2 regions of the Caballeronia sp. LZ032 genome follow, and region 2 is predicted to be linked to the other one. Evidence: riboswitches for the same ligand, from Rfam matches in the RefSeq annotation. Region 2 holds a riboswitch; the other holds the start of a gene.

Region 1 (4,411 bases), on a different contig from region 2:
ACCCGGGCAGCATCACGACCGTCTCGACGATCACCTTCGCCGCAAACGGCGCAGTTACCGGTTCGCAGGGCGCCTGCACGTTCACCGGCAACTTCAAGCCGCGCGCGACCGGCAAGCACATTCTCGACGGCTCGCTCAACTTCACCAGCGCCGCGTGCGCCACCGGCGGCGGCGTGACGATGCCGGTCGAGGCGACCGTCGTGAACAATCAGATGAGCATCGTGGGCGTGACGCCGCAGCGTTCCACGGCGTTCTTCATGGCGGCGACGCGCTGATTCTTCGCGCAGCGGCACGTCACCGGGGTCACTCGTAGACGATCGCCGCTGCCCCTTCAGCCACCTCGCACCGCACCGGCACCCGACGCGCCAACGCGCACAGCAACTCGTAGCCGATCGTACCGGACGGCTCCGCCACTTCATCGACGCTGACATGCGCGCCCCACAGCTCGACCGGCGCGCCGATACCCGCCGCCGGGCAGGGCGTGAGATCGACCGTGAGCATGTCCATCGACACGCGCCCGACGATCCGCGTCCGCACGCCCGCCACCATGACCGGCGTGCCGGCCGGCGCGTGCCGCGGATAGCCATCCGCGTAACCGCACGCCACCACGCCGACGCGCATCGGTCGATCCGTCGTGAAGGTTCGGCCATAGCCGGTCGTCTCGCCGGGCTGCATCGTCTGCACGCCGATGATGCGGCTTTCCAGCGTCATCGCCGCGCGCAGCGGGTTGCCCGCGATATGACGCGCGCACCCGCTCGGCGACGCGCCATAGAGGATCGTCCCGGGCCGCACCCAGTCGCGATGCGCCCGCGGGTGCCACAGCACCGCCGCCGAGTTCGACAGTGACCGCGTGCCCGGCAGGTTGCGCGTGACGGCGTCGAAGGCGTCGACTTGCCAGTCGATCGCGCCATCATCGGCGTTGGCGAAATGGGTCATCAGCCCGATCGAACCGATCGACCCGATCCGCGACGCACGCAGCCACGCACGCTCATAGTCCGCCGGACGGAAGCCCAGCCGGTTCATCCCCGAGTTCATCTTCAACTGGATGTCGATGCGCTCACGCGGGCGGGCGGCTTCGAGCATGTCGAGCTGTTCGTCGCAGTGCACGGTGACATGCAGGCGATACCGGTCCGCCACCAGCACGTCAGCCGGTTCGAAAACGCCTTCCAGCAGCAGCACCGGCTTGTGCCAGCCGAGCTCGCGCACGCGCACGGCTTCGTCGAGATCGAGCAGCGCGATGCCGTCGGCCTCGGCAAGCGCCGGATAAATGCGCTCGATGCCGTGACCATACGCGTTCGCCTTGATCACGGCCCACACGCGCGATGTCGGCACCGTGTCCCGGACGAATTGCAGGTTGTGACGGATGGCGTCGAGAAGAATGCGTGCGGAAATCGGACGTGGCATGCGTGCTCCCCGGCATGGGCCGCCTGATCGGACGCGCCATGCTGCTTTTGTGAAAGAAGGCAGTGGAAGCACGAATCGTATCGGCCGGAAGGCAGTTTTTGTTATCGTATTCGCGCCGAATTTTGGTGGAAGACGCTGCCCGCCAAACACGCAGCCCAAGCTTCGCGACGCGTGCTTTCCGGCGTATCGTGAGGCTCACGCCGCATGCGGCGAAGGAGATCGCCATGACCGACGCCCGTCGTCTTGCCTGCCTGCGCATCGTGCTCGTGATCGTTGGGCTGATCGCGCTGTTCGCCGTCTATCCCCTGATGCTGCTCTGGCCTTCCGGCTGGGCCTGGGAAGGCACGCACGAAGGCCGCTCGGAGTACGCGCTGATGATCGTCGGCCTCTACGCGACGCTCGGCGTGTTCCTGCTGATCGCCTCGCGCGATCCGCTGCGGCACCTGAGTCTCATCTGGTTCACGGTGTGGTCGAGCATCGTGCACGGCGCCATCATGGCCGTGCAGTCATTCGGCGGCACGCAGTCTCATGCGCATATCGGCCATCTGGCCGGCGATGTGCCGGCGCTGTTCATCGTCGCCGCCGCGCTCGCGTACTTCACGCCGCGCCGCGGGCAGGCAGGCAAGCTCAGTTGAGATAGCCGAGATGCTCGGCCAGGATCACGCAGCCGACGCCCATCAGGATCAGCCCGCCGACAATCTCCGCCCGCTTGCCGATGGTCGCGCCCACGAGCCGCCCGACCATCACGCCGATGGTCACCATCAGCATGGTCGCGAAGCCGATGGTCGCGGCCGTGGAGAAGATATCGACATCGATGAACGCGAGGCCCGCGCCGACCGCCATGGCATCGATGCTGGTGGCGAAGCCGGTGAGCGCGAGCACCCAGAACGAGTGGGAGTTGGGCTTTTCTTCCTCATGCTCCACGGCGCGCAGGCCTTCGCGAATCATGCGCGCGCCGAGCAGACCCAGCAGCGCGAACGCAATCCAGTGGTCCCACGCGGTGACGTACTGCGCGGCCGCCTTGCCAAGCGCCCAGCCGACGAGCGGCGTCAGCGCCTCGATCACACCGAAGATCACGCCGGTCTTCAGGGCCTCGGCAATGCGCGGCTTGTGCAACGTGGCGCCTTTGCCGACGGCGGCCGCGAAGGCGTCGGTGGACATGGCGAAGGCGAGGAATAGTGTGGAGGCGAGGTTCATCGAGTAGCGCTCTGGTCGGGCAAGATGGAACGACAGAACGCGCGCCCGACCGGTCGCGGATTCTGTCGATGGTCTTGCCAACCCTTGACGGTTGCCCATGCCACGGTCCGAACGACCGAGCGTGTTGACATGGACGCTTTCCCGAACGGAAAGCCGGCTACTCCCCAGCGAAGAGCCGTGAGCTTAACATGACTCCTGGGCCGTTCCTGCGCGTTCACGACAGGTTGCGGTACAGTGGGTACGTTATGCCGCAGTTTCCACCGCATGCCAACCCGCTCATGACGGAGGCGCCATGCAGGCAGGCCAGCTTACCCACGCGGCTGCGAAAGACGCAGTCGAACGGCTCTATCGCGCATTTGCCACGCACGATCTCATGCTGCTGCGCGAGGCCGTCACACCGGACTGGGCGTATCTTCCCGAACCGCCCGGAGAGCGTCCCGGTCCCGACCAGATGATTCCCATCTTCGCCGATCTCGCCATTGCGCTACCCGACATGCGCATCGAGATCCTGGACATGCTGGTGCAGGATGATCGCGTGGGCGTACGCGCCGAAGTGAGCGGCACACAGGCCGGGCCGCTGATGGGCATCGCCGCCACCCGCAAGCCGCTTCGTTTCGCGATTCACTCCTTCCACGAGATACGCGGCGACCGCGTCTCGCAAACCTGGCATCTCGAAGACTGGCTCAGCGTATTCCGCCAGCTCGACGCCGTGCCGTCCGGGATCAGGCCATCGCCCTGAAAGTACTTCCGGATTGATGCTCAGGCGCGCCGCGCCTTGCCTTTCGCGCCGCGCGAGGCGGTCTGCCGCACCACATGTTCGACACACAAGCCGACGAGCGTCGCGTCCAGGCGCTCCAGCGCGCGAGCGGCTTCGCGGAGCGCGGCGGCATCGGTGCCGAAGGAATCGGAGAACAGCCACTCGCGCTGCCGGGCGGCTTCGCGCGTCGCCTGCACGGCTTCGCTCAATTCCGGCATGCGCGCAAAGCCCGCCGCGCGCGCCTTCTTTTCCAGACAGGCCACCAGTTGGTCCAGCGGCGCGGGCTCCACGCTCTCCACGAATAACGAGAGAAAGCGCAACACGCTGCCCTGCAAGCGCCGATGCGCATCGACGAGATCCCGAAGCGGCTCGGCGCGTTCGCGATCGCGCGCGGCCTGCACGGTAATGATGCTGGCGCCCAGGCTCGAATCGGCCGGGGCGGACGTGGCGGGTGATCGTGATCGTGTGCGGGTCAACATGGTAGCCAGTGACAGGTTCTTCGCGTTGAATGCAATGCGCTATGTATTTTGAAATATAACGCATCCGTCTTTGACACGGCATTCCGACCGTTCGGCCCAATCAAAAGCAGGGCTTCCGAGGGTCTACCGTTTCGTGCGTTTGCCTGGCGACGCCACGCCTTGATTTCGCGCGCAACCAGCGTCTATAGTCATCTACGCACGCTCCCACACGTTCCCGCAGCTTCGCCAAACAAGGCCTTCGCGGCCTCTTCCTGTCCCTTCCGCAGAACGTGCGTGCACCGGCCAGACGCCCGCCGCCGACGCGCATTCCCATCGAACCATCACAACGCCGCGTCCCTCCGGTTCGCATCCGCCCAACTAATTCGATATCGGCAACGGTTCGGGGTATCGCTTCGATATTTCTCGCGTCCTTCCTCATCATGAAACTCGTCCACAAGTTCGGCGCGCTCACGCTGCCCCTGTTGCTCGCGGCGTGCGGCGGCGGCTCGGACAGCGCCGGCCCCGCCGCGGTCAGCGATGCCGCGCGCCCGGTCATTCCCGCGCCGCTCACGTACCCGAGTGCCCGCGACATCGC
Region 2 (4,411 bases):
TCGATGCCTTCGTCACCGCCTACAACAACTTCATCAGCACGGCGTCGTCGCTGACGTCGTTCGATTCGACCGCCAGCTCGCAAGGCGCGCTGCTCGGCGACTCGATGATGAACACCATCAAGAATACGATCTCCAGCACGATCAGCAAGGGCATCGGCGTCGGCACGGGCAAGGTGAACCTGGCGTCGATCGGCATCACGCTGCAGCCGGACGGCACGCTTTCGACCGACGAAGACGCGCTCACCAACGCGCTCACCAACAGCAGCGGCACGGTCGCCTCGCTCTTCAACACGACCGACGGCGTGGCCGCTCAACTGAACACGAGCCTGACGGCGTTCCTGCAGACCGGCGGCATTATCGACACGCGCACGACCGCGCTCAACGACGACCTGACCAGCATCGCCGATCAGCAGACGCAGCTCACCGCGTACACCGCGCAGCTGACCACCTCGTACAACGACCAGTTCACGGCGCTCAACTCGTTGATGTCGTCGATGGCCACGCAGTCGAGCTATCTGACCGCCCTCTTCGGCGGCACCAACAGCGCCGGCGCGCTGGCCACCAACAAGAGCTAAGGACCGGACATGAACCAGCACGAACTGATTCAGGAAGCCTGGTCACTGACCGAGGCCATCGAAACGGCAGTGGGCAACGAAGACTGGGCGCGCGCCGCCGAGCTGACCGAAGCGCGCGCACCGCTCGTCATGGCGCTGCGGGCCGAGCAGCCGGCGGAGTCGCTCGCGGTCATCCGCAAGATCCAGGCGAGCATCGATGCCGTTGCATCGCGCGCGCAGTTGGCGCAGACGGCGCTCGCCGCGAACTATCGCCGTTCGATGGACGGCGCCAAGGCCGCAAGCCGCTATCAACAAGCCGCGCGCTTCTAAAGTTTTCAGCTGCCGCGCCGATAACACAAGAACAACAAGAACAACGCGCCGATGTCGGGCGCGCTGCTTCGCTCTTGATGCCCGCCTCGCGCGGGCATTCTTATTTGTGGCGGGGCTTGATCTGTCGGGCTTTATCGACCCAGCGTCAGCGCCAGATACGCCGCATACAGCACGCCGTTCCCGAGCAGCGCCCACAGCACCACGCCATTCGGCTTCGCATTGAAGCGCAGCCACGCCGCCGCCGCCAGCGTGATCAACACGCCGGTCAGCACTTCGACACGCGGTTCCCACGGCGTCAGCATGATGCCGATCGCGGGCAGCAAGGTGCCCTGGAACACCATCGCGCCCGTGATGTTGCCGAACGCGAGCGTGTCCTTCCCTCTGCGCGCCCACAGGATGCTGTTCACCTTCTCGGGCAATTCGGTGGCGATCGGAATGATGATCAGCGACAGCAGCAGCGCGGAGATTCCAAGCGCCTGCGACACCCCTTCGACGCCGTGAATGAAGCCCTTCGCGCCGCCCACCAGCAACACGATGCCGACCAGGAACTGCAGCATGATGCTGCCCATGGACGTCTTCAATCCCAGGCGCGAAGCGAACAGCGCCTCGGGCGCTTCGGTGCCGTGTCCGCTTTCGACCAGGTTCGCCGAGGCCCTGAACGTCGAGATGACATACATGACGTATAGCCCGACGAGGCCCGCCGCGAACATCGCTCGCACGGGCCATGCGTGATGCGGGATGAACATCGCCGCGCACGCGATCAAAAACGCAAACAGGAAGAAGTTGAGATCCCGCGTGAAGCCGCTGCGCTCCGGCACGATCCGTCCTTGCAAGCCGCGCGACTTGAGCACCGCAATCGTCATCAGGCAGGTGGAGAGCGTTGCGAGCATCAGCGGCGCACCGAGAATCGCGCCGACGCCGATTTCCTCGTTGACCGCGCGACTGGGCGTGCCGCCGAGCAAGGCGATGATCGGCACCGTGGTTTCGGGCAGCGCGGTGCCGACGGCAGCGAACAGCGAGCCGGTCACGCCTTCGGAAATGCCGAGCCGCTCGCCGAGATGTTCGAGCGCGTTGGTGAAGAGTTCGGACGCGATCAGGATGATCGCGAGCATCAGTGCGAGTTCGATGAAGAGCATCGTCATGCGGCACCTCGCATGAAGCAATGCGACGAACGCGGCGGAAGCGCCGAAAGACGCGTGAGAAGGAGACGTTGTAGTTGTAGGGACACGATCTTTCCACGGCCGGACGCTGAGCGAACCACGATGCACCACGCGCCGTCCGGCCAGGAACGACGCAGTGCATCGATGGTCTCGCCAAACCAGTCCGGTCGAACGCGCCACGGCAGCAGGGCCGAGGATGTTGACGCGTTCTCCTTCGCGCACGAAGGAAGGCTACTCCCCAAAGACGGCGCAAGTGTAGCCCGATGCCTCCGGTTTCGGCAAGCCGCGCCTTCTCGCCTGGCTCATGGCAGGAATATGCGTATGCGGATCGAATCGTTGTCGATGCAACGAGCATTCGCTATGCTGGCCGCGCCGGGCGCGCTGCTTGCTGCGCCTGCCGACCGTCATCGGACCTGATCCGCCAACAAGAACGAAACGCCGTGTGACCATCGGGTCACGGGAGATCTCATGCGCCTGACACTCGTCGCCGCCACTGCCGCGGCCATCCTGCTCGCCGCGCCGGGCATCGCGCTGTCCAAGCCGCTCACCATCTGCACCGAAGCGAGCCCGGACGGCTTCGACGTCGTGCAGTTCAATTCGCTCGTGACCACCAACGCTTCCGCCGATGTCATCTTCAACACGCTCGTCGCCTACGACGAAGTCGCGAAGAAGGTCGCGCCCGCGCTCGCCGAGAAGTGGGACGTGAGCAGCGACGGCCTCACGTACACCTTCCATCTGCGTCCGAACGTGCAGTTCCAGACGACCGAATGGTTCAAGCCGACGCGGGCGCTCGACGCCGACGACGTCGTGTTCACCTTCTCGCGCATGCTCGACGACAGCAATCCGTGGCACAAGATCGCGGGCGCAAGCGGTTTTCCGCATGCGCAGTCGATGGGCCTCGTGAAGCTCATCAAGGCCGTGACGAAGGTCGATGACCACACCGTGAAATTCGAACTCAACGAGCCCAACGCCACCTTCGTGCCGATCCTCACGATGGGTTTCGCCTCCATCTATTCGGCCGAATACGCCGACAAGCTGCTGAAGGCGAACCAGCAGACCGACCTGAACAGCAAGCCGGTGGGCACCGGTCCGTTCGCGCTGAAGAGCTATACGAAGGACTCGGTGATCCGTTACGACGTGAATCCGGCCTACTGGGGACCGAAGCTGAAGATCGACCGGCTGATCTACGCGATCACGCCGGACGCGGCCGTGCGCGCGCAGAAGATCAAGGCGGGTGAATGCCAGATCGCGCTTTCGCCGAAGCCGCAGGACGTCACCGACGCAAAGAAGGACCACGCGCTGAAAGTGAGCGAAACGCCGGCCTTCATGACCGCGTTCGTTGCGCTCAATACGGAGAAGAAGCCGCTCGACAATCCCAAGGTGCGGCAGGCGATCAACATGGCGTTCGATCGCACGACCTACATGAAGACCGTGTTCGACAACACCGGCACGGCCGCGGTGAATCCGTATCCGCCGAACACGTGGAGCTACGACAAGAACATCGCGGCCTACAAATACTCGCCCGATGCCGCGAAGAAGCTGCTCGCCGAAGCGGGCTTTCCGAGCGGCTTCGACACGACCATCTGGGTGCGTCCGAACGGCAGCGTGCTGAACCCGAATCCGAAGGTCGGCGCCGAGTTGCTGCAGGCCGACCTGGCGAAGATCGGCGTGAAGGCGCAGGTGAAAGTGATCGAGTGGGGCGAGCTGATCCGCTCGGCGAAGCTCGGCCAGCACGACATGCTCTTCATGGGCTGGGCAGGCGACAACGGCGACCCCGACAACTATCTGTCACCGCTGTTCAGTTGCAACGCGGTGAAGTCCGGCATCAACTTCGCGCGCTACTGCGACTCGCAACTCGACAAGCTCATCGCCGACGGCAAGGCGACGCCGGATGTCGCCAAACGCACGCAGTCGTACGATGGCGCGCAGAAGATCATTCACGATCAGGCGCTGTGGATTCCGCTCGTCTATCCGACTGCCGCCGCACTCACGCGCGCCAACGTCAGCGGCTTCAACGTAAGCCCGTTCGGGCGGCTGAACCTGGGTGGCGTGTCGGTGCAGTAAATGCCGGTCAGGCCGGCGCGAAGCGGATCACACCGTCATCGCCGGTCTGGCGCCTGAGCGTTCCATCGAGCCAGAGCACATGCAGGTGCGCAAGCGCCTCGCCGAGCGCGAACGTCATCTGATGGATGTCGAGCTTGCGCTTGAACATGATCGGCACGATATCTGCGGCGCTGCACGGCTTCTCCATGCACGCCTCGCGCACTTCCGCCAGACGCGCGCGATGATGGTCGCGCAGTTGCCCGATGCGCGTCCGCACGCCCCGAAACGGCTTGCCGTGTGACGGCAGCGCGAGCGTCTCCGCGG

Evidence for each region. Region 2 has a riboswitch for manganese ahead of QCE69_RS00545 (sodium:calcium antiporter). Riboswitches for the same ligand answer to the same signal wherever they lie in the genome.
Region 1: it holds a riboswitch for manganese, as region 2 does, so the genes downstream of both, mntP (manganese efflux pump MntP) here and QCE69_RS00545 (sodium:calcium antiporter) in region 2, are expected to answer to the same signal.

The regions. Positions count from the first base shown of each region.
Region 1 is NZ_JARUXP010000003.1:141,877-146,287, reverse strand. Features, by position in the region: gene QCE69_RS22110 (hypothetical protein) at 1-275, shown strand, start outside; gene alr (alanine racemase) at 304-1,404, opposite strand; gene QCE69_RS22100 (DUF6632 domain-containing protein) at 1,629-2,039, shown strand; gene mntP (manganese efflux pump MntP) at 2,032-2,601, opposite strand; yybP-ykoY riboswitch at 2,611-2,779, opposite strand; gene QCE69_RS22090 (ester cyclase) at 2,894-3,340, shown strand; gene QCE69_RS22085 (hypothetical protein) at 3,361-3,837, opposite strand; gene QCE69_RS22080 (lipopolysaccharide biosynthesis protein) at 4,257-4,411, shown strand, end outside.
Region 2 is NZ_JARUXP010000001.1:118,184-122,594, reverse strand. Features, by position in the region: gene fliD (flagellar filament capping protein FliD) at 1-575, shown strand, start outside; gene QCE69_RS00550 (flagellar protein FliT) at 585-884, shown strand; gene QCE69_RS00545 (sodium:calcium antiporter) at 1,016-2,026, opposite strand; yybP-ykoY riboswitch at 2,124-2,301, opposite strand; gene QCE69_RS00540 (ABC transporter substrate-binding protein) at 2,513-4,108, shown strand; gene QCE69_RS00535 (MBL fold metallo-hydrolase) at 4,116-4,411, opposite strand, start outside.